One region of the Paenibacillus sp. FSL H3-0310 genome, then DNA from elsewhere that is predicted to be linked to it. Evidence: a T-box and tRNA genes for the amino acid it is inferred to sense, from the RefSeq annotation. Region 1 holds a T-box; the other holds one or more tRNA genes.
The links. The T-box of region 1 lies ahead of trpS (tryptophan--tRNA ligase). A T-box ahead of a tRNA ligase gene usually reads a tRNA of that ligase, here a tRNA-Trp.

Region 1 (15,356 bases):
GGGCCGCCAATCTTTTTAAAAGTCATAATTAACGCCTCCTGGTCTATGGTTAGATGTATGCAAAAAGAGGGACAAACAGCACAAAAAAATGGAGAAAGCGGTTACAATTATCTGTGCTTTTTCGCAGGAATTATGATATTATGTAATAAATAAATGCACCCTCTGTTACACGATTAAATGGGATGGAGTGATGGCGATGAGCGTTATAGCCGGAGTTCTCGTTTGTGCTTTTGTATATGTAATCCGGGTCTCTCTCGTCCCTCCTGGTGATGAGGAATTTAGGACCTACTAACCTTACTCTTCAGGCGCTGAACTATAGTTTAGCGCCTTTTTTCTGTAGTTTAGAGAGCACTTTCGACGGATATCCGTGTTATGCTTATCTTTGGTATAATAAAATAAGTAACGTTTCATTAATATGGAAGAAGGCTGGTAACCTCAATGAATCCAAATGAGAGTATATATGACAATCTAGGGGGGGCTGAAGCACTACATCGGTTGGTGGAAGTGTTCTATGCCAAGGTACAGCTTCATCCGCAGCTGGGACCCTTGTTCCCTGAAGATATTACTCCAGTTCTGGAGAAGCAATATCAATTCCTGACACAGTTTTTTGGCGGGGGTCCACTTTATTCGGAATTACATGGACATCCCATGATGAGAGCAAGGCATATGCATATTCCTATTACTCCAGAACGTGCTGAGGAGTGGTTACAATGTATGAAAGAGGCACTGGTGGAGACTGGAGTCGAAGAACCACTGCGTTCATTCGTGCTTAGCCGCCTTGCAGGTCCTGCACATCATTTTGTTAACATGCCCCAGGAATAACAAGGGACAGGTTGATCCTGAAAGGAATGAGAGTACTTGACAGAGTTAATACCCCTATATTCTATTAAGGTCAAGTGTTGCAACTGTGAAAATGAATTTTCAACCTCGCGGGTACGTCCTAGTCTAAAAAAGGCTATTCGACGTGATGCTGATTTCTGCGCGTATTATAAAAATGAGAATCCGGATTATTATGTTGTACGGGTCTGCCCCAATTGCGGGTTTGCCTCCACAGAAAATTCGGCTGACAAGCTGACGGAACGCCAGCGCAAGGCATTTAATGAACAGGTAGGGAAACGCTGGAAGAGCCGGGACTTTGGAGAGAAACGAGACTGGGAAACTGCGCTCGAGACCTATAAGCTGGCGCTTTTATGTGCTCAAAGTATTAACGATAAAGATCGGATTATCGCAAGTCTGCTGCATCATATTGCTTGGCTCTATCGCTATCAAGGGGAGACTGAGCAGGAGAAGCGTTTTTTACGCTATTCTTTGGACGAGTATGTTAAGGTCTATGAAATAGATGGCATTGCCGGCAATGATGCCCGGCTCATGTACCTGATCGGCGAACTTAATCGGCGGATCGGAGAATACTCAGTGGCTGTAATGTGGTTCTCCCGTCTGATCAATGATCAGAAGATCATGGATGCGGCGATGATTCGAGCGGCACGTGAGCAGTGGGTTATTTTACGGGAGCAAATGCGTGCTGAGGCTCTAGATGTTGAAGTTGATATCGAAGGCTTGTCTTCAAGTTCATAATGTTTGCGAACAACAAAAAGCGCAGAAGAGAATTAAATTCTCCTCTGCGCTTTGTAGAAAGAAAATGTTAGGATTTGCTTATCTGACAGCTCGATCGAACAAAAGGTAATCGCCGTCATTATCTATAACTGTAGGACTGGCGCTGCAGCAGGGGAAGACGAGCAGTTTTTTCTTGCCGTCACGAACGATTTGTAATTCTTTTGGCTTCATAGGCAGAAGCACATTCTCTGAGTTGCAGAATGGACAGTATTGCACATACATATCGCCTAGAATGATGTCATAAGGCCAGGTATGACTAAATGGAATCATTGTGAGTCCTTCCCAGAAGGAGTCTCTTCATTTTCTCCCTCAGTTTGTGGGGGATTTTCTTTTTTGGATAGCTCCGCTATTTTTTGTAGTAAAATATGTTGGGGCATATGCATCAAGTGTTCCAAAGGAACGCCTAGTTGCTTGGATAACGTAATGGCTGTTTCCGGTGAAATTTGTAGTGGCTTCATATGGATGCCCTCCTAAAGTTTATCGGCTATAAATGTTCAGATATCGTTATTCACTTTACCATGGTGTTAAGACAATTACAAAGAAAGTCAAATGAAAGCAAAGGAATGGTGAGTACACATGAAACAACCGTTATCACTGACTTGGGAACTTGATACTATTTTTCCGGGGGGTTCTTCGTCTGCAGAGTTAGAAGGGTTCTTGAGCAAGCTTGAAAAAGATATTTTATCCTTGCAAGGCTTTGTGAAGGATGCTGTGGCACCAACGGATGTTGCGTCTACAAAAGCATTGGATGAGGTTATAGCATTGCTTCAGAGCTGTTCAGGAAGACTTGTGGAGGTCACTTCCTTCGCAGACTGTCTAGGCGCTCAGAATCAGATGGACAAGGGTGCGGTAAGGCTGGCGGCCAAAGTGACAAGCATGCGCGCTGGATTCGAAGGGATCAGCTCGCAATTTAGCAATGTCCTTCGTCAGACTACGGACAAGGTATGGGCTGAGTGGATGGCTCGTCCAGAGATTGCTCCTTTAACGTTCGTACTGAGCGAGAGCCGTGATTTGGCCCGTGAGAAGATGAGCCCTGAGCTGGAAAGCTTAGCGTTGGAATTAGCTGTTGACGGATATCATGGATGGAGCGGGCACTATGATACGATTGTGAGCTCGATCAAGATCCCATTTGAGGATGAAGAAGGAACAAAGCTGCTATCTGCTGGTCAAGCTTTTAATAAGTTGGATGATCCAGATCCAAAAGTGCGTCAAACGATGTTCCATAAATGGGAAGAGGCTTGGACTGAAGCGGCAGATAATTGCGCGGATACCTTAAATCACTTAGCAGGCTTCCGCCTGAAGCTCTATAAGGGCAGAGGCTGGGACGATGTTCTGAAAGATCCGCTCAGCATCAATCGTATGACACAGGACACCTTAAATACAATGTGGGACGTGATTACGAATAGCAAACCTGTACTTGTGTCCTACCTTCAGCGTAAAGCCAAGCTGCTGGGGCTGGATTCTCTCTCATGGGTCGATGTCGAAGCTCCTGTAGGCAAATCCTCCGGCAAGATCCCTTATGATCAAGCTGCGAAGGATATCGTCACACAGTTCCGTAAATTTAGTCCTAAGATGGCTGAGTTTGCAGAGCGTGCCTTTGATAATAACTGGATCGAGGTTGAGGATCGTAATGGCAAACGCCCTGGTGGATTCTGTACTTCCTTCCCTGAGAGTAAAGAATCACGGATATTCATGACTTACAGCGGCACACCTTCCAATGTTTCAACATTGGCCCATGAGCTGGGACATGCTTATCATTCCTACCTGCTTGATGATCAACCTGTATTTAATCAGAATTATGCAATGAACGTTGCAGAGACCGCTTCAACCTTTGCAGAAGTGATTGTATCTGATGCTCAGGTTAAAGCTGCGGGCAATGCAGAGGAGAAGCTGGCTCTGCTTGAAACGAAGATACAGAACAGTGTGGCATTCTTTATGAACATTCACGCTCGATTCTTGTTCGAGACTCGCTTTTATGAGAAACGTAAGGAAGGTCTTGTAAATGCTGAGGAACTGTCCGCTCTGATGGTGGAAGCACAGAAAGAAGCTTTCTGTGGTGTGCTTTCTGAATACCATCCTCACTTCTGGGCGTCGAAGCTGCATTTCTATATCACAGATGTACCTTTCTATAATTTCCCGTACACCGTTGGTTATATGTTCAGTACAGGCTTATATCGTCTGGCATTACAAGAGGGAGCTTCCTTTGCAGACAAATACGATAGCTTGTTGCAGGATACCGGCGTGATGACATTGGAGGATTTGGTGCTCAAACATTTGGGTGTGGATCTGACAAAACCGGATTTCTGGCAAGGAGCTACAGATCTGATTGTGGCTGATATCAACGAGTTCTTGGAGATGACAGAGCATTTAGCATGAAATGTCTAAAATAAGACAAATTTCAGTGCGCAAAAAATAACGGAATTTCAGTGTGAACACGCAAAGACCCCGGTTAAGGGGTCTTTTTTTAATGCTTAAATGTCGAAAACCCCCGGTTTATAAAAATTAATATACGAATGATCCATGAATTTTGCGCATTACTAGGGATAATAACCCAATTTTGTAGAATAATGTTGTTTGACGTATTTAAGGGGTCTATAATGAGCCTTGAGCCTTATAAAAGGCTTGCATGGAAGACAAATGAGCTCAGCTCAAAAAGCTTAAGTAAGCGCTTACTAAGCCGATTTGTACGAAGTAAACTCGAAGTAGCTAAGCTCACAAAACGATATAAATCGAACCAGAAACTTGGGAAAAGGGGAAGGAGTGGCGGAGGGGAATTTTGGAACTGTAAGAGCGAGAGCGACTGCCTTTGTCTCCGAATTTCACCCGCTATACGCGTAAGAATTCAAGAAATTTGGAGACAACAGCGGCTGGAAGTCCAAACATTCCCCGCAGTGGCGACGGACTCTTAGCCCAAATATTTAGGGTTCGATTTATAAGACGAAGAAAACTCGAAGAAGCTAAGCTCACAAAACTTTTAGGAGGAAAGATATGCTTAAGACAGAACAGCTATCATTAGCAAGACAGATGGATTTGGTGTTTAGGGAACTGCAAGAGGAATTATCAGGACTATCTTCCGGTACCGTATTTGTGCAAATACGAAATAATACCATTGGCAAATTCGGCATACGTCATCACCCTTTAGCCGGTCGGGGGGGTGGATTCACAGAAGTGAAGGAAGGAATAACGGAGAGCCAGCAGTCTTCTTTTCGTTTAATGGCACTGGAGAGTCTGAAATACAAACGCCGTTGGACTCATGGTGAGATCAGCTATGAATTCGCTATAAGACAGGGCAAGCTAATCGTAGATGCTACGCTGGAGTCTAATTATAATATGGCGAATCTGATGATTCGATCTCCCCGTAATGCTTACGCCGAGAGTGCTGATCAATTTTTAAGTTAAACGTTTTACATAAAAATTGTTTGCAGCTGGGACTATAGGCTATAAATTAGAAAAACCCCCCACAGCTTCTAGAAGAAGTGTGAGAGGTTTGAAAGCTAGTCGGCAATAGGCTTTTTAAGACCTCTGCCGGATAAAACACTTAAGATAACGATGTTACTGACGACCGGACAGTTGTTGTTCTGCCAGTTGTACTAGACGTTTAGTGATGTAACCTCCCAAAGAACCAGTTTCGCGGGAAGTGTAGTTCCCGTAATAACCGTCAGCTGGGATCGTTACTCCAAGCTCTTGTGCTGCTTCATATTTCAATTGTTGCAACGCTGCATTTGCTTGAGGAACTACAAGGTTATTGGAACGGCTGCTACGACCTTGACCTGCTTGACCCATGTGTGTCACCTCCTTCGCCCGTTGTGAAGATAGTATGAGCGCTAAGAGGCTAATTCATGCATGCTATCGAAAGGTTTTAAGGATGGTAATTATTAGTCGATTAAAAGTAAGGGTAGAAAGCCCAAATAACTAAGCTCGCACAAAAAAATCGGCCTTCTCTTACGTAAACGCAAGGGAAGACCGATATAATGTATATCTGCTTTAATTCTCGGGATAGATCATTTCCAGCATAGTGGACAGCTCAAGACTTTGACCTGGTTCTACCTTCAGCAAGCCCGTGAAGGAAGGGTCATCGGAAACGTTAGGAGCATCCGGGAGCCAGGTGTAAGGTTCGATGCACAGAAATTGATCGGCCGGCCCTTTGGTATACAGGACCCAGTGACGGAAATGATTCTCGTCAGCTGTATAACGAAGACCATAACCATCATCGCGTAATAGCAAGGCTTCTACGGGCTGCTTGTCACCAATACGTAGAGCAGTATCAAAATTAGTTCCCTGGAGGTTGATTCCAGAGTTTAGTGAATCTAGATCACCAAGTGGAATTAGATTGCCGCTAGGGAGCAATTCATCGTTTAGTTCATAAATGCTGTTTACGGGCAGCTTGAGATTCCAGCGTTCAGGTTCTCCATCGATCATAAACCAGGTGTGATAGCCGATCCCAAAGGGAATACGATGATCGCCGAGATTTGTAACCTTTAAAGTCTGGCTGAGCCGGGCATCCTGAAGCCTGAATGTCATTTCGAATTTGAGTGGAATGGGAAATTGCTCCATCCAGTGCGGATCATCTTCAGTAAGGAATTCAGTAGTGACTGCACAACCGTCCTCGTCTTCTTCAATATCGCTGACACACCAGGATTGAGTCCGGTGTAGACCATGGATATGATTGTCACCAGCGGTATTCTGGCCAAATTGATAACTTGTACCCTCGAATTGAAATTTTCCTTTACGAATTCTTCCGGGTGGAATTAAGAGCGGGATGCCAAAATGGTAAGGTTTTTGCATAAAGAAAGCTTGATCGCTTTCATCAGGCCGCCGCAGAATTTCCCGTTGTTCTTTTACATCAAACAATGAAATCACGTTGTTTCCTAGTCGCGGCAAAAGCGTGACTTCCAGTTCGCGGCTGTGCAAAATATAAGTATCATAACCGCCCCACTGCCCTTTGGTCACCTGTTTCATGAGATATGCTCCTTTATCGTAACTGTAATCGAATAGAACATGGATAACCTTATCATAACAGATTTATGCGGAAGTGGTTAAGTGATTTGACAACTTCTCTTTATGGTTCTATGATGAAGGCATTAAATTATGATGAGAATGTGATGACGGGGACAAGTAGACAGGAAATGCACCTTCAGAAAGCCGGTGGTTGATGCGAACCGGTAGGACACTCCTGATGAATGGACCCCTGAGCGCCGCGCTTGAACGGGAGCAAGATGCCCTAGTAGACCGGCCGGATCTTCCCCGTTAACGGAAGACTAAGGCTGTTTCCCTTTGACTATACAAAGGTTAAGCAGCGAATAAGGGTGGCACCACGGTCTCACGTCCCTTGCGGATGAGGCTTTTTTTGCGTTCTCGGAAATCGGAAATTACATCTAACGGAGGTCTATATTATGTTGAAAAAAGTAATGTCAGGCATACAACCGAGCGGTTCTCTAACTTTGGGTAACTATATCGGAGCGCTGAAAAATTTTGTGAAGCTGCAAGACGATCATCAATGTTTCTTTATGGTTGTCGATATGCATGCGATCACCGTTGCTCAAGATCCTGCGGCACTGCGTGAGCAGTCTGAAGCTGTAGCTGCACTCTTTATCGCGGCAGGAATTGATCCTGTGCGTTCGAATGTATATATGCAGTCTCATGTGCCTCAGCATGCGGAATTGGGCTGGATCATGACTACGCTGACGGCAATGGGCGAGCTTGAGCGTATGACACAGTTCAAAGATAAATCATCAGGTAAGGATTCAGTTGGCGCGGGCCTATTCGTATATCCTTCTTTAATGGCAGCAGATATTCTTGTTTATAATGCGGATCTTGTGCCAGTAGGTGAAGATCAGAAGCAGCACTTGGAGTTGACCCGTGATTTAGCTGGCCGATTCAATAACCGTTTTGGCGAATTCTTTACGATTCCTGAACCGTATATCCCTGAAGTGGGCGCACGCATTATGTCTCTGGATGATGGCACTAAAAAAATGAGCAAGAGCAGCCCGAATGCAGGCAGCTATATTGCCCTGTTGGATTCACCGGATGTGATCCGTAAAAAAATCAGCCGCGCAACGACTGATTCTGGACGTGAAGTGATCTTTGATCCGGCTAACAAGCCAGAGATTAGTAACTTGATGAGTATTTACTCGGAATGTTCTGGAATGTCCCTTCAGCAAATTGCCGATCGTTATGAGGGACAAATGTATGGTGGCTTTAAGAAGGATCTTGGGGAAGTGGTTGTATCCACACTTGAGCCTTTGCAACAAAGATATCATGAAATTCGCAGTTCAGGTGCGATCACTGATATTCTTGCCGAAGGTGCTGAACGCGCACGTATTGTTGCAGCTGAGACGTTGAATGGCGTAAAAGAGCGGATGGGCTTTCTGCCAGCTCGTTAATTTTAGTCAGAGCTTAAGCTTTCCTGTTTGCGTCTAATTCTGGCTTTGAGGATAAATCCCCAGCCAATATTCATTACGCAAAGAAAACCAAGCAGAAGTGCCAGCCAGAAGCTATAGCTGATCGCGATTGAAGCGGCAGTGAGAATAAGAATAGAAGAACAAGCGAACCAAAGTGAGAGTCCTTTACCCATTAAGAGCCTTCCTTTCCGTGTCTGCTAAAATGAATCCCGGAGTATTATAAAATACTCCGGGATTTTTTGTGATTATAGAATAGATCTCTCAGTAAGTCTACAGTTTCATCGTAAAGAACCAGGGTCGATGGAAAATCGTTTGTCGAGCTTATCACTGCTAAGCCAGCCTACATAAGTATTTAAAGGTTTATATTGGTTATCCATAACTAATACAGCCACAAAAGGGTATTGTTTGCGGTGTAAATAACGAACGTCTCCCCAGCGCACCATATATCCTGAAGGAAGCTCCTCCACTTCGGCAACCGCATAAGAGGTGAAATATAGAAAGGACTGAATATCTGGATGCGACTTGGATATTTCCACAGCGGGATGATTCGAGCAGACCGCATGTTTGAACCATTCCAGGCGGTTGTTCAGTAGCTGTCCAACGTCATAGCTGCCGTCTTTTTTCACTTTAACTACGTTCCAGCGTTTAAGTGAAATTGTAGGGATTACAATATAACGTTCACCAGCATTATGGTGTATATCTTTAAGCTTGATGTTTCGTGTAAGGCGGGCATGAACAACCGTTCTCCAAATATAATAAAGAATGGTACAGGCATAAAGCGTAATAAATAAAGGTTTGGGCGGCACAATCCCAGTGATCCAGAGTAGAATAGCTGCGATATGGCTGCCAAAAATAAATGGATCGAAAATGTGGATGATATTCCAGGCAATCCATTTCTCAGTAAATGGACGGGCGGCCTGGGTTCCATAGGTGTTAAACAGATCAGAGAAGACGTGCACGCCTACGCCTATGAAACCCCAGAGTGCAACATGGCTTAAAGCTGCCAAATCAGTAAATCCAAACAGAGGCCCTAAGACTAGGGCAATCAGAGCGGGCCACAAAATTAGAAAAGGCAAGGAGTGTGTGATTCCCCGGTGATTACGAATATATATTGCATTGTCCTTTAGTCTTAATGCGGTATCGGCATCAGGAGCTTGTGAGCCTAAAATCGTAGCCAGCATAACGGCCCCGGCCAGTTTAGGGTCAGAAGCAACGACAGGATCTACGAATGAAAGTCCGGCTAACCCTATGCCCATAACTAAATGTGTAGCGGTGTCCATTGGTCAGTTCTCCTTTGTTGTTCGGAAGTACATTATTAATAATTACCCAAATACAGCTTAGGTTATTAACGGGCTGGAAATAAATATTGTCACGTAATTGTCAAATTCATGAACATACTGTGCCATGACTGTCAAAGTCTCCTCGGGTTTGATATGATAAAGTTAACAGCGAAGTCTATTTAGTGCTTCGGCTAGAACGTTAGAAGTTCGTTTAGAAGGAGGATCATTTGGTGTGGATAATCATATAACATTTCAAGCTTCTTCCGATTCTGCAGCTATGTCTGCAAAATCTCCACCGGAAGGTGCAAGTTGGCGTGATTTCATTACCGTAACAAAACCCGGTATTATCCGATCTAACCTCATCGCTGCCTTTGCAGGATATTGGCTGGCTTCAGGTTGGGATGTTCAATACGGCAGATTAGTTCTGACTCTGCTCGGTACAATGCTGGTTATGGCTTCGGCCTGTGTTTTTAATAACTATTTCGACCGTGACCTGGACATGAAGATGGAAAGAACGCGCGATCGGGGGCTTCCTACAGGACGACTGAAACCCAAAACCGTATTGCTGTATGCTATTGGGCTAGGGATTGCGGGCTTGATTGTACTATTTGCTTTTTCCGGAGTTTTAGCCGGTCTGTTCGGGATTGTAGGGATGTTCGTTTACGTTGTAGTATACACCCTTTGGTTGAAACGGACATCAACATGGAGCACTTCAGTAGGTGCGATCTCTGGAGCTATGCCACCGGTAATTGGCTACGTTGCAGTTACGGGAACAGTTGATCTAGGGGCTTGGCTGATGTTTGCGATGTTGTTTCTGTGGCAACCTCCCCATTTCTGGGCACTCGGGATTAGACGTAAAGAAGAATATAGAGCCGCTGGATTTCCGCTGCTGCCTGTAGTCAAAGGAACACGTCGTACGAAGTTTCAAATGATTCCTTATGTAGCACTGTTGCTGCCTATTCCAGTGTTAATGTACGCCTACGATTATGCAGGCATTTTTTATCTGGTAATTTCAACAGCGCTGTCCCTGGCTTGGTTAATCATAACCTTGATGGGCTTTGCAGCAAAAGATGACGAAGTCTGGGCGAAGAAGAACTTCCTCTTCTCCATTAACTACCTAACGGTAAGTTTGATCGTACTTGTATTGAATACGATTCACGGTTAAGAAGAGGGAGGGTATTATTGTCCGTGCAGACCTTTAAGCGTTATAAATGGACCTGGATTCTACTATTGCTTGCTTTGGTAATGGCTGGTTATCTGGCAGTTAATTCTTTGAATTTAGGAAAAGAAAAACTGCCGGTAATCGGAGAAGTGCAGGACTTTTCACTTGAAAATGTGGATGGAGACCAGATTACTCTGGCTGATACACAAGGTAAAGCGCGGCTGGTATACTTTTTTTTCACACAATGTCCGGATGTATGTCCTATAACTACGTTTCTGTTATCTCAGACGCAGAAAATTCTGGTCGACGATGGCAGCTTTGGAAAAGATACGGCGTTCGTCTCCATTTCTTTTGATCCAGAGAATGATACGCGTGAAGCCATTAAAAGCTTTGCGGACCGTTTCCAGGCAGATTATAAGGGTTGGTACTTCTTACGGGGGGATCAGGAAGTCATTCGTAAGCTGGCAACTGATTCTTTTAAAGTACTAATTGCAGGGAATAGTAAAGAAAATTTCGTACATGCCAATCGCATAGCATTGGTTGATCGAGACAATCGTCTCCGTGCATTGTATGACGCAGGGGATACGGATAACATAACGCCTGAATTTCTTGCCGATAGGCTGAATGAATTGGCTCGTGAATAGAACCTAACCGCATAACAGAAACGCCTTTTTCGAATCCCATTTATTGAAGGATAACGAAAAAGGCGTTTTTAATTTCTTAGGCAATATATCGCGAATCAAAAAGGAATGGATTCAGGGTAAATGATGAACTCTTCCAGACCCGCTTTTTCAAGCTGATTAATATTGTATTCATCTGGAGTGCCTTCCACTCCGGCATAACCCCGGCGTGTATAGATGTGACCAGCATCGGGAAAGGCATCGCGGAGAATCCCGCGTATTTTTTTGCCTGAACTGTCGTTATCCATATAAAGATATACTTCTCCATCTCCTACTTTTTGTCGCAGGGACTCGAGTTTGAGCGTATTTAATGTACCAAAGGTACAGAGGATTTCGACTTCCGGTACCAGCACGCGTCGTAATCTGCTGCGATCGTTTTTGCCTTCGACAATAATCGTAATGGACATTTGCTGACAATCACCTCCGGAAATGAAGTCTGAACTTACAGACTCATTATAGTTTACCGAAGGAGGAGCAGTTTTAACAACTGTTTCTACAGGAAAATCTTCATTCCCCGGGAAATGTCGTAAAACAATAAATCATGCGGCCCGCCCATTCCATTTGGAAGAGTAGGTAGACAGCTTGGTTGAATTTTTTGGCGGAAGCAGTAATAGTGCAACCATCAGCAATAGAAAGGCAATGAAATAAGGTGAAACAACGGCTCTTAATTGTCCTGCGGCCACAGGGCCTGCGAATGCGCCTAGTGACATGGCTATCGACTGCATGGAGAAGGTGCGTCCCATACGTCCTGGTCCACCTAGACTAATAAAGAGCGATGCCATTGCAGGAAATAATATTCCTTTGGCTGCACCCAGCATAAAGAGAATAACGGAAGCGGGAATGCTGTGAAGTGAGGCGAGCGCAAAAAAACAAAGGGCCATACCTAGCAAGGCCACGGCTATTCTTCCTCCTGGGGAAAAGCGGTTCAGGAAGAACAAACTGAGTGTTACCAAAGCCCCTAAGCTAAGGAGCGATAAAAGAATGCCTGTGGAAACAATGCTATTACTTCCGGTCTGAGATAGAGGAAGTTCAAAAAACAGAACCCCTTGTGAACAAGAAACGAAAAAAGGCAGCAGATAATAACGTTTGGAAACTGGATTGGCATCGGATATAGGGACCGAAGGAAGATCCTGTTTTTTTAAAGGAGGTGCTGCAGAGTTTACAGGGCGTACTAAACGCCGGGCAGGTGCCGGTACACTGAAAAAAGCCATGATGCCTGTAGCGATAAGCAGCCATCCCAATGTGGTGAAGGTGCCGGAATAGCCAGCTTTAGCTACGATAAAGGCCCCCGCTGCCGGGGATACCACTGAAGCTAAGGTATGAACGATACCATGTCCGGACATATATTTCCCCTGCTCAGTAGCATCAGATGATAATGAAGCCAGCAAGGTCATGCACGCTGGAGAGAGGAAGGCGAGCGCGAACCCGCTTGCTGCTCGTAGCATCAGCAAATGCCACGGAAGCTGAGCATGAGCCTGCAGCAGTAGAATGGCTCCCGCAGTAACAAGGCTAAAGACGATGTAGCGGCGGCTGCCATTACGATCGACGAGTACGCCTGCGAGCAAATTGCCAGGAAGATGGGTTAACGAATACATACCCATCATCCAGCCAATAAAGGCGGGTCCCGCACCAAGAGAGATGGCAAAGGGCGTTAGAATAGGATACTGTGCATGTAAATCAAAAAACGCCAGAAAAAGAAACAGGTACAGCCACAGCGCAGTTTTCACAGGGAAACACCTCCGAGAGCCACCTACAATAAAGATTAATGCAGGAAGGCGGATTTTAAGAAGATCAAATTTAAGCAACTACTTGTACTTTACGTGGGACAGAGAGGGCTTATACCGCTTTTTTAATTCCTATAAGCAGGTATACCTTTCTCTGGCTGTGGAACCATGAATTATGATGGGCATTCATGTATAATAATTAATATTGGCGTCATGTCTATAGAGGAGATAATCCTTAGGACGAAACTAGGTGATAGGGGTGTTGTGAGGTTGATGGATCCAGAGGTGTGGTCACAGTTTATTAGAGAGAATTGGTTAGTTATTGTTATTGCGCTCATCCTGTTGTTCGCGGTTGTTAATTTGGTCAAAACGATGTTGAAATGGGCGATTGTCATTATTATCGTTGTAGGTCTATTCATCTATAGTGGTGTGACAATGGACCAAATTGGTAACGCTGTGAATAAGGTGGCAGATGGAACGGTAAGTACGGTGAAGAAGGAAGCACAAGAGGTTATGCTTAAAGAGGCGCAGGATGCGAAGTACACTTCAAATGGTGACGGAACATTTACGATCACAACTCCGAATATTGAAGTGAAAGGTACTACTGGCGAAGATAAGGTAGAGGTTACTTTCCGCGGAGTTAGTCTTGGGAAGTGGAGTATTACTGATACCACACAAACATTTATCGAGGAAGCTCGGAAACATCAATAAACGGCCTCAGTTTAAATCATTATCAAAAACAAGCAAGCGGGCGACTGAAAGGGGAGATTGGATATGATAAACGGTTGGTTGACTAGTCTGAGTGATGCAAATATCATCTCCATCGCCCTCCTGCTGGTAGTAGTCTTTTCACTATTGCAAGGCTGGAGCAGAGGGTTCTCAAGTGCTACCGGAAGATTATTCGGTCTGCTGGGAACAGGACTGTATACAATAGCTTCTTTGGTGCTGGCCATTCCTGCTGCGGCTTATCTCAATCCTCATGTACAGACTTGGGCAGCAGGAATAAGTCTGCCTGATAAACAGCTGACCCAGTGGCAGCAAATTTATTATACGGCTGTGTCTGTGCTGGCGGAATCGCCGCTGGTGCGGTTTCTATTGTTGTTATTGCTCTCTTATATCTTAATTCGCATGCTTCTGGGATTGTTGTCTATGCTGCTCCCATTCCATCAGCTACGGCGCACCAAGACATTTAAGGACAGAAAGATTACGCAAGTAAGCCGTATGGGCGGAGCTATCATAGGATTAATTATAGGCTTGACTCGTGGTTTAATTATTGTGCTTGCTCTCTTCATTTGTGTTGGCCTAAATCCAGAAAGTCAATTTAGCCGTTATGTGGAATCTTCTCCGATCTACAGTCAAAGCGCTGCCGCTGTATTTGAGCCCTTTGTTGGGGAGACAGTGCAGAAAAAGCTGCCTATTCTGACGAAGACCGTTGCAGCTGAGATGAATGATATCCTGCGCAGAAAATATGAAGTTATTGATCATGACATTCCACAAGATATTGTGGGTGCGGCTGAAGATATTATTGGACAAGCGCAAGGAGACGAGAAGAAAGCCAGACTACTGTATGATTGGGTAGGAACACGAGTAACTTATGATTACGCCAAAGCGGAAAATTATGAAAAAAATAGAATTTGGCATGAACAGACCCCGCAGGATACCTTCGACACACGCATAGGGGTATGTATTGATTATGCACGTCTTTACGCTGTAATGGCCCGCTCCCAAGGATTGCAGGTGCGCGTTGTAACGGGTCAAGGCTATGATGGTCGAGGCGGGTATGGCGCACATGCCTGGAATGAAGTTTATATAAGTGACCGGCAAGCTTGGATTCCATTGGATCCCACTTGGGCGAGCAGTGGGGATTGGTTTAATCCGAAGGATTTTGACGATACGCATATTAGGGAGAACGCACTCTGAGTGAGGGCGCCGCACTCCTTCCGTGTGGTACAATAAACTCATACCAACCGCTCTAACACAAATGCGAGTGCAATGCTCACAATCAGCTTCTTAGAAATCACCTTCATTATAAGAGCAATGTCGCTGGCTAAGGCAATTCAGACATTATTTTTATATAGAAGGGAAGAAAGCTGGTGAGCTTTGGGAAGCAGCTCCCGCCTGCGGACGGGAAATCTTCGAAACATTCTGTAGGTCTGAGATTGAATCTGTTTTTCTTTGGCACTTTTTTTATTTTTTGTATCATTATTGTGCGTCTTGCAGGTTTGCAGTTTACTGAGGGAGCTTTGCTGACAGAAGAAGAGATCAAACGGGATACGAAGTTTGTTCCGCTGGCAGCCATGCGAGGGATTATTTTTGCTGCCGGGGGTGAGCAGATAGCCTATTCTACACCTGTTGAGTCGCTCTATCTTACCCTAAATAAGGAATATACAGCTAAAACCACCGATAAAGTAACGGGTGAAACCTCACTAACGGAAAAAGCGAAAAATAAGTCTAATGACCTTGCAGCAAGATTAGTAGCGGAGTTTGAGAAATAT
Region 2 (15,356 bases), 170 kb from region 1:
CAGCTTGTGACATTCAGGGCATTCCAGTTGGACTGCGCTAGTTGACAGCATCCCAGCCCAGAAATAGATTGCAAGACTTGCCATCATTGAGATTAAACCGATTACAAGACCGATTCCAGCGAATACTTTTCCAGTTGAGCCCCAAAACACGATGCCCGCTGTACCCAAAACCATAAGTCCCATTCCGAGCATTGTGAGCAGTAATCCCCATGTGCGAAAAGCGTTGATCTTAGCCGTTTTAAACTTCATGAGTGTTTGCTCCTAACTAAATATAGTTGGGTTGTCCAGAAGGAACTGTCTTTCATATGTAGAATAATAATTATAACTGAATTATAACTGACTGGACGCAAAATCGCCAAATTTAATGGAGGGAAGCATGGAATTGTCCAATGTAACTTTGTTGAGTGGAGAAACGTTTGATGAGAATGTTTTAGGAGCGGTCGTTTTGCGGCAGAATGGGGATATTCCGTTTCAAAGCGCACTTCTTCAAGATTTTGATATGGTAGTGTTAGTATTGCATGAAGAACAGGATAGAGAGCATATTGTTCGCCATACCATTGCCGGTGACCAACGGACCCAGTCAGTCCATATCGGCCTTTTTGCTTTGGAGCAGGCTGTTATGGCAGGGGATAATAACGAACTTCTTATCAGTTTGATGAGGGGGGAAGTGATCTGGGACCCCAAGGGAATACTCGAGGAAATGCGCCGCGAGATATTACAATTTGAAGGACCGATTAAGGAACGGGTCGCATTTATGGAGTTTGCTCGCTTTTTGCATATGTATGTGAAATCCAAGCGCTATATAGAGGCTGGATTTATTATGGATGCTTACAACTGTGTATTGATAGCTTTATATCATTGGGCAAGAATAGAAGTGAGTGAAGTGGGTGCTTTCCCCGAGCCAGCTATTTGGGAGCAGGTTAAAAGCATGAATACCTCCGTTCATAAACTTTATGAGGAGTTAACGGTCAGTACTGAGACCTTAGAGCAACGTGTTGAGCTTGTGCTTCTTGCATGTGAATTTGGGATTATGTCCAAAATGACGGATTGTTGTCTATTGCTCTTTAATATTTTGAATAGCCGTAAGGAAGCATGGAGCATTAAAGAATTACTGCAGCATTCAGGTCTGAGTCAATTAGAGTCTGAACTACCCCTTGTTTTACGAAAGCTGGTTTCTCGTTCGCTAATCCGAGAGATTACATCTTGGGCTGATGTTCACGAGGGAGAAGGGCATGCGATCCGCTATACATTATAGAGATGAATTAGATACAGCAGAAGATGTTTAATTATAGAGAGATGAGCAAGGATAGGGAGAGGCTGAGCACTCTCTTTTTGTTTGTTTACTAATATGAAACGCTCATATTTATTCAGAAAAATTAATGGTTGACTCTTTCCTTGTTCATGTGTTAAATTATAACTCGTCCCTCTGACACAGAGATGTGCTTTCGAAAACATTCGAAAGACAACCGAAAAAAGAAATTAAAAAAAAGGTTGACTAAAACGAGGACGCTGTGATATATTATAAAGGTCGCTGCTGAACAACACATCGACGAAATAAACAGCTTGATCTTTGAAAACTGAACAACGAGTGAGTAGGAAATCACGCAAGTGAAATCCAAAATTAGAGAATTAATTTTCTCGTCAGATGTTTCAAAATGAGCATATCGCTCTTTTCAATACTAATTGGAGAGTTTGATCCTGGCTCAGGACGAACGCTGGCGGCGTGCCTAATACATGCAAGTCGAGCGGAGTTATTTTGAAAGCTTGCTTTCAAAATAACTTAGCGGCGGACGGGTGAGTAACACGTAGGCAACCTGCCCTTCAGACTGGGATAACTACCGGAAACGGTAGCTAATACCGGATAATTTCTTTTTTCTCCTGAGAGAAGAATGAAAGACGGAGCAATCTGTCACTGAGGGATGGGCCTGCGGCGCATTAGCTAGTTGGTGGGGTAACGGCCCACCAAGGCGACGATGCGTAGCCGACCTGAGAGGGTGAACGGCCACACTGGGACTGAGACACGGCCCAGACTCCTACGGGAGGCAGCAGTAGGGAATCTTCCGCAATGGGCGAAAGCCTGACGGAGCAACGCCGCGTGAGTGATGAAGGTTTTCGGATCGTAAAGCTCTGTTGCCAGGGAAGAACGTCCGGTAGAGTAACTGCTACCGGAGTGACGGTACCTGAGAAGAAAGCCCCGGCTAACTACGTGCCAGCAGCCGCGGTAATACGTAGGGGGCAAGCGTTGTCCGGAATTATTGGGCGTAAAGCGCGCGCAGGCGGCTATTTAAGTCTGGTGTTTAAACCTTGGGCTCAACCTGAGGTCGCACTGGAAACTGGGTGGCTTGAGTACAGAAGAGGAAAGTGGAATTCCACGTGTAGCGGTGAAATGCGTAGATATGTGGAGGAACACCAGTGGCGAAGGCGACTTTCTGGGCTGTAACTGACGCTGAGGCGCGAAAGCGTGGGGAGCAAACAGGATTAGATACCCTGGTAGTCCACGCCGTAAACGATGAGTGCTAGGTGTTAGGGGTTTCGATACCCTTGGTGCCGAAGTTAACACAGTAAGCACTCCGCCTGGGGAGTACGGTCGCAAGACTGAAACTCAAAGGAATTGACGGGGACCCGCACAAGCAGTGGAGTATGTGGTTTAATTCGAAGCAACGCGAAGAACCTTACCAGGTCTTGACATCCCTCTGAATCTGCTAGAGATAGCAGCGGCCTTCGGGACAGAGGAGACAGGTGGTGCATGGTTGTCGTCAGCTCGTGTCGTGAGATGTTGGGTTAAGTCCCGCAACGAGCGCAACCCTTAACTTTAGTTGCCAGCAAGTAATGTTGGGCACTCTAGAGTGACTGCCGGTGACAAACCGGAGGAAGGTGGGGATGACGTCAAATCATCATGCCCCTTATGACCTGGGCTACACACGTACTACAATGGCCGGTACAACGGGAAGCGAAGCCGCGAGGTGGAGCCAATCCCATCAAAGCCGGTCTCAGTTCGGATTGCAGGCTGCAACTCGCCTGCATGAAGTCGGAATTGCTAGTAATCGCGGATCAGCATGCCGCGGTGAATACGTTCCCGGGTCTTGTACACACCGCCCGTCACACCACGAGAGTTTACAACACCCGAAGTCGGTGGGGTAACCCGCAAGGGAGCCAGCCGCCGAAGGTGGGGTAGATGATTGGGGTGAAGTCGTAACAAGGTAGCCGTATCGGAAGGTGCGGCTGGATCACCTCCTTTCTATGGAGAATCGTTCTCTGCAATGAGAACATTCAAATCGGAAGCTAAGCTTCCAAAACTCAGGTTTAGGCCTGTTACTCACTCGTTGCTCAGTTTTGAGAGTTTAAGCTCTCAAGTAAGACTTGATCCTTGAAAACTGGATACCGAAACGAATTTGCGTTTTAGAACATCTTTTAGCAACTTGTGCAAACAAGTAAATGTTATTAGTGAGATGATTCCAAAGAGAATGTCATCGTATGATATTTTCCTGCGGAAGAATCAAGGTTAAGCTAATAAGAGCACACGGAGGATGCCTAGGCGCCAGGAGCCGACGAAGGACGTGGCGAACAACGAAACTGCCTCGGGGAGCTGTAAGCAAGCTTTGATCCGGGGGTGTCCGAATGGGGAAACCCAGCTGTGGTAATTCGCAGTTACTCATTTCTGAATACATAGGAAATGTAGAGGCAGACCAGGGGAACTGAAACATCTAAGTACCCTGAGGAAGAGAAAACAATAGTGATTCCGTCAGTAGCGGCGAGCGAACGCGGAACAGCCTAAACCTAAGAGCTTGCTCTTAGGGGTTGTGGGACGTCTCACATGGAGTTACAAAGGAATATGGTAGGTGAAGAGGTCTGGAAAGGCCCGCGATAGAGGTAAAAGCCCTGTAACCTAAACTGTATTCTCTCCGAGACGGATCCCGAGTAGTGCGGGGCACGTGAAACCCCGTATGAATCCAGCAGGACCATCTGCTAAGGCTAAATACTACCTGGCGACCGATAGTGAAACAGTACCGTGAGGGAAAGGTGAAAAGCACCCCGGAAGGGGAGTGAAATAGAACCTGAAACCGTGTGCTTACAAAAAGTCAGAGCCCTATTAATGGGTGATGGCGTGCCTTTTGTAGAATGAACCGGCGAGTTACGTTTAACATGCAAGGTTAAGCCGAGAAGGTGGAGCCGCAGCGAAAGCGAGTCTGAATAGGGCGAATTAGTATGTGGACGTAGACCCGAAACCGTGTGATCTACCCCTGTCCAGGGTGAAGGTGCGGTAACACGCACTGGAGGCCCGAACCCACGTACGTTGAAAAGTGCGGGGATGAGGTGGGGGTAGCGGAGAAATTCCAATCGAACTCGGAGATAGCTGGTTCTCCCCGAAATAGCTTTAGGGCTAGCCTCGGTATAAGAGTAGTGGAGGTAGAGCACTGATTGGGTGCGGGGTCCGCAAGGATTACCAAGCTCAGTCAAACTCCGAATGCCATATACTTATTGCCGGGAGTCAGACAGTGAGTGCTAAGATCCATTGTCAAAAGGGAAACAGCCCAGACCATCAGCTAAGGTCCCCAAGTGTGTGTTAAGTGGGAAAGGATGTGGAGTTGCACAGACAACCAGGATGTTGGCTTAGAAGCAGCCACCATTGAAAGAGTGCGTAATAGCTCACTGGTCGAGTGACTCTGCGCCGAAAATGTAACGGGGCTAAACACACCACCGAAGCTATGGCTAGATACGTATGTATCTGGGGTAGGGGAGCGTTGTGTAGGGGTTGAAGGTGTACTGAAAAGAGCGCTGGACACTACACAAGTGAGAATGCCGGTATGAGTAACGAAAAGATCAGTGAGAATCTGATCCGCCGAAAGCCCAAGGTTTCCTGAGGAAGGCTCGTCCGCTCAGGGTAAGTCGGGACCTAAGGCGAGGCCGAAAGGCGTAGTCGAAGGACAACAGTTTGAAATTACTGTACCACCGTAATCCGCTATGAGCGATGGGGTGACGCAGGAGGGTAGTGACGCGGACTGATGGATGTCCGTCTAAGCAGTGAGGCTGATGTGTAGGCAAATCCGCACATCATTAAGGCTGGGCTGTGATGGGGAGCGAAAATTATAGTAGCGAAGGTCATGATCTCACACTGCCAAGAAAAGCCTCTAGCCAGGAGAAGGTGCCCGTACCGCAAACCGACACAGGTAGGCGAGAAGAGAATTCTAAGGCGCGCGGAAGAACTCTCGTTAAGGAACTCGGCAAAATGACCCCGTAACTTCGGGAGAAGGGGTGCCCCGGTAGTGTGAATAGCACGAGGGGGCCGCAGTGAAAAGGCCCAAGCGACTGTTTAGCAAAAACACAGGTCTGTGCGAAGCCGCAAGGCGAAGTATACGGGCTGACGCCTGCCCGGTGCTGGAAGGTTAAGGGGAGTGGTTAGGGGTAACCCGAAGCTATGAACCGAAGCCCCAGTAAACGGCGGCCGTAACTATAACGGTCCTAAGGTAGCGAAATTCCTTGTCAGGTAAATTCTGACCCGCACGAATGGCGTAACGACTTGGGCGCTGTCTCAACGAGAGATCCGGTGAAATTTTAATACCTGTGAAGATGCAGGTTACCCGCGACAAGACGGAAAGACCCCATGGAGCTTTACTGCAGCTTGATATTGAATTTGGGTACGATCTGTACAGGATAGGTGGGAGCCGTAGAAATCGGAGCGCAAGCTTCGGTGGAGGCGCCGTTGGGATACCACCCTGATCGTATCTAGGTTCTAACCTAGTGCCCTAATCGGGTACGGGGACCGTGTCAGGCGGGCAGTTTGACTGGGGCGGTCGCCTCCTAAAGAGTAACGGAGGCGTTCCAAGGTTCCCTCAGAATGGTTGGAAATCATTCGCAGAGTGCAAAGGCATAAGGGAGCTTGACTGCGAGACCTACAAGTCGAGCAGGGACGAAAGTCGGACTTAGTGATCCGGTGGTACCGCATGGAAGGGCCATCGCTCAACGGATAAAAGCTACCCTGGGGATAACAGGCTTATCTCCCCCAAGAGTCCACATCGACGGGGAGGTTTGGCACCTCGATGTCGGCTCATCGCATCCTGGGGCTGAAGTAGGTCCCAAGGGTTGGGCTGTTCGCCCATTAAAGCGGTACGCGAGCTGGGTTCAGAACGTCGTGAGACAGTTCGGTCCCTATCTGTCGTGGGCGCAGGAAATTTGAGAGGAGCTGTCCTTAGTACGAGAGGACCGGGATGGACGTACCGCTGGTGCACCAGTTGTTCCGCCAGGAGCATGGCTGGGTAGCTACGTACGGACGGGATAAGCGCTGAAAGCATCTAAGCGTGAAGCCCCCCTCAAGATGAGATTTCCCAATTAGTAAGACCCCTTGAAGACGACGAGGTAGATAGGTTGGAGGTGGAAGTGCAGCAATGCATGGAGCTGACCAATACTAATCGGTCGAGGGCTTATCCTATACGTAGAATGCAGATTCGTTTCGGATTCAGTTTTCAGGCATCAAGCCTGGTATGAATATTCCCTGATAGCTCAGTTGGTAGAGCACTCGACTGTTAATCGAGTTGTCACAGGTTCGAGTCCTGTTCGGGGAGCCATATGGAGAGGTGTCCGAGTTTGGCCGAAGGAGCACGATTGGAAATCGTGTAGGCGCCACAAGCGTCTCGAGGGTTCGAATCCCTCTCTCTCCGCCACAAATTTTTAATTAGTATGGCCCGTTGGTCAAGGGGTTAAGACACCTCCCTTTCACGGAGGTAACATGGGTTCGAATCCCATACGGGTCACCAAATTTTCACTTGATTTATCCTAGTGGACTTTGGTACAATAACAATTGTTGTTTATGGAGGCTTAGCTCAGCTGGGAGAGCATCTGCCTTACAAGCAGAGGGTCGGGGGTTCGATCCCCTCAGCCTCCACCATAACACTTTCTTACTGACGCGGGGTGGAGCAGCCCGGTAGCTCGTCGGGCTCATAACCCGAAGGCCGCAGGTTCAAATCCTGCCCCCGCAACCAATTAACTTAAGCAATTATATCTTTTGGAACCGTGGTGTAGTTGGCCTAACATGCCTGCCTGTCACGCAGGAGATCGCGGGTTCGAATCCCGTCGGTTCCGCCATTTTCATCATGGCTCGGTAGCTCAGTCGGTAGAGCAGAGGACTGAAAATCCTCGTGTCGGCGGTTCGATTCCGTCCCGAGCCACCATTTATCATCACAAAAGAATGAGTGCCATGCCGGTGTAGCTCAATTGGTAGAGCAACTGACTTGTAATCAGTAGGTTGGGGGTTCAAGTCCTCTCGCCGGCACCATCCTTGGAGGATTAGCGAAGTGGCCAAACGCATCAGACTGTAAATCTGCTCACGTGAGTGTTCGGTGGTTCGAATCCATCATCCTCCACCAGTTTTTAGGGGCATAGTTTAAAGGTAGAACAACGGTCTCCAAAACCGTTGGTGTGGGTTCAATTCCTGCTGCCCCTGCCAAGTTCTTTCTAAAGTTTAATATGGCGGCCGTGGCGAAGGGGTTAACGCACCGGATTGTGGTTCCGGCATTCGTGGGTTCGAGACCCATCGGCCGCCCCATTTACTTTAAAATGAATAATGGCAACAATATCAACTTAATATGGCGACTGTGGCGAAGGGGTTAACGCACCGGATTGTGGTTCCGGCATTCGTGGGTTCGAGACCCATCAGTCGCCCCATTTTACTTTAAAATGTTATTGGGGATTAGCCAAGCGGTAAGGCAACGGACTTTGACTCCGTCACTCATAGGTTCGAATCCTATATCCCCAGCCATTTTATGCGGACGTGGCTCAGCGGTAGAGCATCGCCTTGCCAAGGCGAGGGTCGCGGGTTCGATTCCCGTCGTCCGCTCCAAGTTTTCATGGCGCCATAGCCAAGTGGTAAGGCAAAGCTCTGCAAAAGCTTTATCCCCAGTTCAAATCTGGGTGGCGCCTCCATTTAGTTCATATGTGCCGGCGTGGCGGAATGGCAGACGCGCTCGACTCAAAATCGAGTGGGAAACCGTGGAGGTTCGAGTCCTCTCGCCGGTATCTTAAAAAGGTTTGTAAGACTGCTTATAAAAGCATTCTTACAAACCTTTTTTCTTTATGTCCTTGGGTTTACAGCAGTAAGCCGTTGAATAGAGAGTTTCTCTATTTCAACGGCTTTTTTTAATCTGATTAGTGATTAACCTGATTGATTATTAATGCGGAATGCTCGCGGAGTAAGACCTATTTCTCGTTTAAACATATTGCAGAATTGGGCATCGTTCACAAAACCTGCAGCAGCGGATACTTCAGAGATTTGCATCTGAGTATGACGTAATAGAGACTTTGCATAATCCAGGCGTTTTAACAGCAAATACCGCAGGGGTGAAGACCCGAAACGTTCTTTAAATAGATGGCGAAAACGATCGTAACTATATCCGGACATTTCTGATAGTGTTTCGACGGACAATTTATGGCGATAATGCTCATTCATATAATTAAGGACATATTGTACTCGATCTTCTGTTGGGGATTGATATCCAGAGGCACTAAGAAGCCTCATAAGATGGACGGTAATCTCGCTCATTTGTAGGTTTAGAAGCTCAGAGAATCCGTCTTGCTTGCGTGTAAACTCTGCTTTCATTCGCAGCAGGATTTGAAGAACGGTCTGATCTTTATCATCTTCATATATGCCGAGCAGATTACTCATATTAGGGTGTTCCGAGTGGAAGCCTACAAATAATACATTTGCATCCTCACGGTGGTGCTCGTCATGTTTATGATTGGGTGGCACAAGCGCGAAAGAAGAGGAGCGAAAATGGTAACTTCGTGGGCCAACATTGGTTGTCCCTACCCCCTGTAAATAATAGACTAGTTCGTAGCATTCATGCTGGTGTGGAGGGATATAAGTATTTAGCTCATGTGTGGCACTTACAATATATAGAACACGATCCATGATGATCCTCCAATACTTATGTTTTAGCCGAATCGTACAAAACTATGACCGAAATCATATAATTATTTTTAATAATATTTGTTATGATCGTATCAATAAATCCGAAAGTTCGCAACCTGACTGGCCATCTCGTTCGGAAATAAAGCGGATTATTAATAATAATGGTATTTTTATTGCTATTTTTGAGCCTAAACGTTAAATTTATTACTTTTAATGATACTTTATTTGGAAAAAAGAGAATTTCCATTTGAACCGTGAATTATACAATGGGTGAAGATGGGATTCTGCGGATTACTAACCAACTAAAATTAGGGGTGGAATAGAGTAATGAATAAAAAAGTTCTTTCTTTGTTGTTATTAATGGTGATGGTTCTGGTCACAGCATGTGGGAATAACACGTCCAATAACGGTTCTTCTGCGAATACTGGATCAAACGCTGCTGAGGGTGGAGAAACAGGTGCAGGGGATAAACTCAAGGTTGTATTGCTGATTCCGGGGACACTTGGGGATAAATCATTTTTTGATTCCGCTAATAACGGCTTGCAAAAGGTTAAGGATGAACTTGGTGCAGTAACAAAGGTTGTTGAAATGGGCGTTGATAAAACGAAATGGGAGCCTACATTTAACGATATCGCTTCCGAGGATTGGGATGTAATTATTTCTGGCGGTTCTGAAATTACAGAGATGTTTAATGCAACGGCAGAATTGTATCCAGACAAAAAATTCATTAATTATGATACTGACATCGATGAAGCACCAGATAACATGTACAACATGTCTTATGCGACAAATGAAGTATCTTTCTTGGCAGGTGCCGTAGCAGCATTAGCTACACAATCGGATATGCCGAATGCTACCCCTGAGAATGTGATTGGGTTTGTCGGCGGTATGGATATTCCGGGGATTAATGCTTTCTTGGTCGGTTACATTCAAGGTGCTCAGTACGTTGATCCTGATGTAAAAGTTGCTGTGTCGTACGCTGGTGATTTTGTTAACCCGGCAAAAGGTAAGGAGCTGTCTCTAATTCAATATAACTCCGGTGTGGATGTTATTTTTAACGTGGCTGGGGGTACAGGTCTTGGGATCTTTGACGCAGCTAAAGAGAAGAAAAAATATGCAATTGGTGTAGACTCCGATCAGGCAATGTTGATTAACGATACGGATAGTGAAAAAGCAAATCTAATCGTTACTTCATCTATTAAAAAGATTGATACGGCTATTCTAGGTGCAGTGAAGAGATTGCAAGAGGGTACGCTAGAAATGGGCAAACGTGATGTATTGAGCTTTGTAGATGATGGTGTAGGTATTGCTGAGAATGATATTTATAAAAATGTATTCCCGGCTGATCTTCAGGCCAAGGTTGAAGAAGTGAAGCAAAAGCTGATCAATAAAGAAATTAAAGTGGATAATGCGATGGGGATGGAAACCGCAGAGGTAGAAGCTATTCGTAACGCAGTTAAGCCTTAAGCTTTAAATCTTAAGATCAGTTCTATAGAGATAAACCTACAGTTGGAGATTCTTCTAGTCAGGGGAATTCCAGCTGTATATTTTTGCAGACCTCCAAGTTGAAAGGCGTTGAGACCTATGTACACAGCTCTGCTGGAAATGCGGGGAATTACCAAGGTATATCCCAATGGCGTCGTTGCAAATAAAGACGTGCATTTTTCTTTACGTGAGGGAGAAATACATGCGATTGCAGGTGAGAACGGTGCAGGTAAATCGACTTTAATGAAGATTATGTTCGGCATGGAAGAGCCAAGTGAAGGCGAGATCTATATCAAGGGTGAAAAAGTAAAGCTGCAATCCGCTCAGGACGCCATTGATAGAGGCATCGGCATGGTCCACCAGCATTTCATGTTGGTACCTTCTTTTACGGTGGCAGAGAATATGGTGCTGGGTATGGAGCCGCGCAGAGGAGTTGGCATTAATTATGCCGAGGCTGTGCGCATGACGGAAGAGACCGCAAGGAAATACAATCTGGCCGTGGATCCAAAGGCAAAAGTAGAGGATCTTACAGTTGGGATGAAGCAAAAGGTTGAGATTCTTAAGGCGCTGCTGCGTGGTGCGAAAATTCTGGTGCTTGATGAGCCAACTGCGGTGTTGACTCCACAGGAAACAGAGGAATTGTTCCGCGAACTTAAGCAATTAAGGGAACAGGGCCATACGATAGTTTTTATTTCGCACAAATTAAAGGAAGTCAAAGCGATTTGCGACAGAATTACGATTATGCGCAGCGGCCGTAGTGAAGGTGTTTTTCAAACACAGGATGTGACAGAACAGGAAATCTCGCGGTTAATGGTCGGCAGAGATGTCGTGCTGAAATATGACAAAGAGATTCTGGCTGTTAGTGAGCCAGTACTAACGGTGCAGGGACTCGGTGTGAATGATGCAGATGGCAAAGCATTATTGTCGGATATCAATTTTGCGGTACGTGGTGGGCAGATCGTTGGAATTGCTGGTGTAGAAGGCAACGGGCAGACACAGCTCATTGAAGCTCTTACAGGTAGCTTGAGAGGTGTCTCAAGTCAGGGTTCTGTACTAGTGAAGGGAAAGGATATCCGTGAATCGGATATTTTGGATATTCGTAAGCTAGGCGTTTCCTATATACCGGAGGATCGGATGCGGCAAGGGATCGCTAGTGAAGCAAGCATAGCTGATAATCTGCTATCTACTCAGTATCGTACAAAAGCAATGAATAAAGGTCTTTTTTTGAATGGCTCACGAATTGCCAAGCTAGCAGTATCCCTTGTAGAGGAATTTAAAGTCCGCTGTTCAGGACCTTCTCAGCCCATAGGAATGTTGTCAGGTGGTAACATGCAGAAGGTAGTCGTAGCTAGAGAGTGTTCGACTGAACCGCAGCTGCTTATTGCAGAACAGCCGACACGGGGTGTGGATATAGGCGCAGCCCAGTTCATACATCAAAAGTTGTTGGAATTACGTTCAGACGATTGCGCGATTTTGCTAGTGTCGGCAGATTTGAATGAGATCTTGGAGATCAGCGATAGTCTGTTAGTAATGTACGAGGGTAAGATTGTTGCCTTTTTCGAGGAGCCATCTAAGGTTAGTGAGGAAGAATTAGGTCTTTATATGCTGGGGATTCATCGACAGGACGAGGAGCACATCGGGAGGGCCGTAAATCATGTTTAAAGTTAAATATTTTGAGTACATTCGGACATCGGCGGTAATCGTTATTGCACTCGCTATTGCCTTTCTGATCATCTCTTTGGTCAGTAATCAGCCTGTGAAGACGATTGGTATATTCCTATTAGAGCCGTTATCCAGTAAAGGTCATATTGGTAATGTGATTGAGATGGCGATTCCGCTCATGTTCACTGGGTTGGCAGTATCCTTGTTGTTTCGAGCCAATATGTTCAACCTGGGAGCTGAAGGGATTTTCTATTTCTCCGGTGTTGTAACTTCCGTATTGGCTATTCATTTAACGCTGGACGGCTGGCTGCATCCGATGGTAGCTATTGCTGCAGGTTCAATTGTAGGAGCGTTGCTCTCGGCAATACCTGGTATTCTGAAGGCAAAATGGAATGCTAATGAGTTGGTTACATCCTTAATGTTCAATAATATTTTGTTCGGAGTAGGGCTATACCTACTGAACTATCATCTGCGTGATGCTAAAGCTTTTGCCAATGTATCCTACAAATTCGAGAAAACGGCACTGCTGAGTAAAATGGTCTCGGGCACCCGTATTCATACCGGTCTTATTATCGTTATCGTGCTTATTACTGCAGCTCATCTATTCCTATACAAAACGAAATGGGGATATGAGCTGCGCATGACAGGCATCAACCGGGACTTTGCCCGTTATTCCGGTATGAAGACAGCCAAGGTTATTATTCTCGTCCACTTGATTGCAGGTTTTATCGCAGGTATGGGGGGCTCCGTAGAAGTGCTGGGGATGTATAACCGTTTCCAATGGACGTCACTGCCTGGTTATGGTTTGGATGGTGCCCTTGTAGCGATGTTAGCCAAAAATAATCCGCTGTCCGTAATCGGCTCTGCATTATTCCTAGCGTACATTCGAATTGGGGCTGACATGATGGCGCGTCTGTCTGATGTACCTTCAGAGATGATCTCAATTATACAGGCAATTATCATTCTTCTGATTTCGGCTGAGCAATTTCTGAAGTTCTGGAAAAATCGGATGCTCTTGAAGGAGGCGAAGGAAGCGTGAATAGTTTGTTTGATGTGATTTTTACAACTGACTTTGCGTTCTCTGTCCTTCGCGTGACGACTCCGATTCTGTTTGCCGCGCTCGGCGCACTCATCTCCAACCGTGCAGGGATCATTAACATTGGGATGGAGGGCATCATGCTTGTTGCCGCTTTAGCGGGTGTCATCATAAGCAGCTATACACATAGCGCATGGGTAGGTCTGCTTGGGGCGGTGCTGTCTGGAACATTGATCGCTGGAATATTAGCTTTTTTCACCCTGAAATTCAAAACACATATCATTCTCGGGGGTGTGGCCATTAATATGTTCGCTTCGGGAGGCACTGTGTTTATCCTCTATCTGCTTAGTGGCGACAAGGGTTCTTCCACTTCGCTGGCGAGTAAAGTTCTACCTAGTGTCCAGATTCCTTTGTTGAAGGATATCCCGGTGCTTGGACCTATTTTATCGGGGCATCACATTCTGACGTATGTTTCTATATTGGCTGTGTTTGTTGTCTACTATCTATTAAACCGTACACCGCTTGGACTGCGCATTCGTTCAGTGGGTGAAAATCCACATGCGGCTCAATCCGTGGGTGTAAGTGTTGTAAAAATACAGTATATGGCTTTGCTGCTTAGCGGATTTTTTGCCGGTTTAGGCGGTGCTTATATGTCGATGGGGTATTTGTCACTGTTTACCCGCGATATGATCGCTGGCCGGGGCTGGATTGCCATTGCCGCTGAGTCGATGGGAAGAAGTACGACCGTAGGCACGGCGCTGACCTCTTTATTATTTGGTACTGCAGATGCATTGTCGAATGCGCTACAGGTGTTGAAGATTCCTGCGGAGCTAATCGCCACTCTTCCTTATGTAGCCACAGTAATTGGACTTGTGATCTACGCAGTATCTGAGACACGAAAAAAGAATAAAAAACTTAAAAGCCCGCTAGTTAAATAGCGATTGAAATGATTGATACACAGACAAGGAGTGAGTACCTATGCCAACACCTATTATTATTGACTGCGATCCAGGGCATGATGACGCAATAGCGATACTGCTTGCCATAGCAAATTCGGAGAAGTTAGATCTGCGCGGGATTACAACGGTTGGTGGAAACCAAATTTTAGATAAAATCACGGAAAACGCCCTGAAGGTGATCAGCTTCGTGAATGCTGACATTCCTGTAGCTAAAGGGGCTGCTGGCCCACTGTTCGGCAAGCTTGTTACAGGTGAGGAAGCGCATGGTGAATCGGGTATGGATGGGCCACTTTTGCCTCCAAGTAAATTCCGCCCTGTAGAGCAGGGTGCTGTGGAGTTTATGCTGAATATCATCCGTTCTTCAGAGGAGAAGATTACGCTCGTGCCGATGGCTCCTTTAACAAATATCGCACTGCTAATCACGGCTTATCCAGAGATTAAAGACAGAATTGAAAAAATCTCACTGATGGGGGGAGGTATCTCTTACGGGAATGTCACCTCTACTGCGGAGTTTAATATCTATGTAGATCCTGAAGCAGCCCGTATTGTGTTTGAGTCGGGGATTCCGATCACAATGAGTGGTCTGGATGTGACCGATAAGGCTGCTATTTTTGAAGATGAGATCCTAGCATTGAAAGAGCGGGGACCAGTGTCTACAATGGTCGGAGAATTGCTGGATTTCTATTCGATTTACGGCAAAAAAATGGGCTATGTCGGCAGTGCGCTGCATGATCCATGTGCTGTTGCCTGGCTGCTGCATCCGGAACTATTTGAATCTGAGCATCTATATGTAACGGTGGAGACAGAAGGCAAGCTGACGCGGGGAATGACAGTTGCAGACAGACGGAAGAAGACGGATCGTCCAGCGAATGTGCAAGTATTGGTGGGCGTTGACCGGGAAGCATTTATGAAGCTGATCTTTGATTCACTGGAAAAGCTTGATCAAGAGCTGCTGCTAGCGGCTGAAGGGAAGTAGCCTATGGCAGGATGGGAGAGACTTCAAGAGACCGTGCAGTTTGAAATTGCTCAGCGTGGAGAAGAAGGTTGTCTGATTGAGGGTTTTGCGGATAAGCTAGCGGCTGCTGGTGACGATGAGCTCAAGCTGATGCAGGTATACAATGAGCTAATGGAGCTTACGATCAGTGAGGATTTTCCGTATCAAGAGCCATCCTCTCTGGAGGAGATTCGTCATCTACGTCCAGAAGGCCCACGTAAGCTTGAGGCGGACTGGAGCGAGGCGGAATGGAGAGATAAGTTCTATGGAGCCTGGCTCGGTAGAAGTGTCGGCTGCGCACTCGGGAAACCGCTGGAG

Region 2: it encodes a tRNA-Trp, which carries the amino acid that the T-box ahead of trpS (tryptophan--tRNA ligase) is inferred to sense. The anticodon was not compared.

The regions. Positions count from the first base shown of each region.
Region 1 covers NZ_JBBODC010000001.1:449,905-465,260, forward strand. Annotated here, with positions in the region: gene ylbJ (sporulation integral membrane protein YlbJ) at 1-26, opposite strand, end outside; gene MHH63_RS02145 (globin domain-containing protein) at 439-822, shown strand; gene MHH63_RS02150 (DUF2225 domain-containing protein) at 859-1,575, shown strand; gene MHH63_RS02155 (hypothetical protein) at 1,654-1,884, opposite strand; gene MHH63_RS02160 (YycC family protein) at 1,881-2,072, opposite strand; gene MHH63_RS02165 (M3 family oligoendopeptidase) at 2,191-3,990, shown strand; gene MHH63_RS02170 (hypothetical protein) at 4,603-5,013, shown strand; gene MHH63_RS02175 (alpha/beta-type small acid-soluble spore protein) at 5,167-5,397, opposite strand; gene MHH63_RS02180 (aldose 1-epimerase) at 5,599-6,573, opposite strand; T-box leader at 6,708-6,947, shown strand; gene trpS (tryptophan--tRNA ligase) at 7,011-7,997, shown strand; gene MHH63_RS02190 (hypothetical protein) at 8,000-8,188, opposite strand; gene MHH63_RS02195 (metal-dependent hydrolase) at 8,294-9,295, opposite strand; gene cyoE (heme o synthase) at 9,528-10,460, shown strand; gene MHH63_RS02205 (SCO family protein) at 10,484-11,101, shown strand; gene MHH63_RS02210 (DNA primase) at 11,197-11,544, opposite strand; gene MHH63_RS02215 (MFS transporter) at 11,677-12,864, opposite strand; gene MHH63_RS02220 (hypothetical protein) at 13,135-13,572, shown strand; gene MHH63_RS02225 (transglutaminase domain-containing protein) at 13,636-14,781, shown strand; gene MHH63_RS02230 (peptidoglycan D,D-transpeptidase FtsI family protein) at 14,955-15,356, shown strand, end outside.
Region 2 covers NZ_JBBODC010000001.1:276,077-291,432, forward strand. Annotated here, with positions in the region: gene MHH63_RS01410 (DUF2614 family zinc ribbon-containing protein) at 1-249, opposite strand, end outside; gene MHH63_RS01415 (nucleotidyltransferase-like protein) at 377-1,255, shown strand; rRNA gene MHH63_RS01420 (16S ribosomal RNA) at 1,681-3,238, shown strand; rRNA gene MHH63_RS01425 (23S ribosomal RNA) at 3,501-6,427, shown strand; tRNA gene MHH63_RS01430 (tRNA-Asn) at 6,488-6,563, shown strand; tRNA gene MHH63_RS01435 (tRNA-Ser) at 6,567-6,659, shown strand; tRNA gene MHH63_RS01440 (tRNA-Glu) at 6,678-6,752, shown strand; tRNA gene MHH63_RS01445 (tRNA-Val) at 6,808-6,883, shown strand; tRNA gene MHH63_RS01450 (tRNA-Met) at 6,901-6,977, shown strand; tRNA gene MHH63_RS01455 (tRNA-Asp) at 7,003-7,080, shown strand; tRNA gene MHH63_RS01460 (tRNA-Phe) at 7,091-7,166, shown strand; tRNA gene MHH63_RS01465 (tRNA-Thr) at 7,195-7,270, shown strand; tRNA gene MHH63_RS01470 (tRNA-Tyr) at 7,276-7,361, shown strand; tRNA gene MHH63_RS01475 (tRNA-Trp) at 7,368-7,441, shown strand; tRNA gene MHH63_RS01480 (tRNA-His) at 7,465-7,540, shown strand; tRNA gene MHH63_RS01485 (tRNA-His) at 7,584-7,659, shown strand; tRNA gene MHH63_RS01490 (tRNA-Gln) at 7,679-7,753, shown strand; tRNA gene MHH63_RS01495 (tRNA-Gly) at 7,760-7,834, shown strand; tRNA gene MHH63_RS01500 (tRNA-Cys) at 7,844-7,917, shown strand; tRNA gene MHH63_RS01505 (tRNA-Leu) at 7,932-8,010, shown strand; gene MHH63_RS01510 (AraC family transcriptional regulator) at 8,147-8,902, opposite strand; gene MHH63_RS01515 (BMP family ABC transporter substrate-binding protein) at 9,230-10,369, shown strand; gene MHH63_RS01520 (ABC transporter ATP-binding protein) at 10,487-12,049, shown strand; gene MHH63_RS01525 (ABC transporter permease) at 12,042-13,088, shown strand; gene MHH63_RS01530 (ABC transporter permease) at 13,085-14,023, shown strand; gene MHH63_RS01535 (nucleoside hydrolase) at 14,064-15,020, shown strand; gene MHH63_RS01540 (ADP-ribosylglycohydrolase family protein) at 15,024-15,356, shown strand, end outside.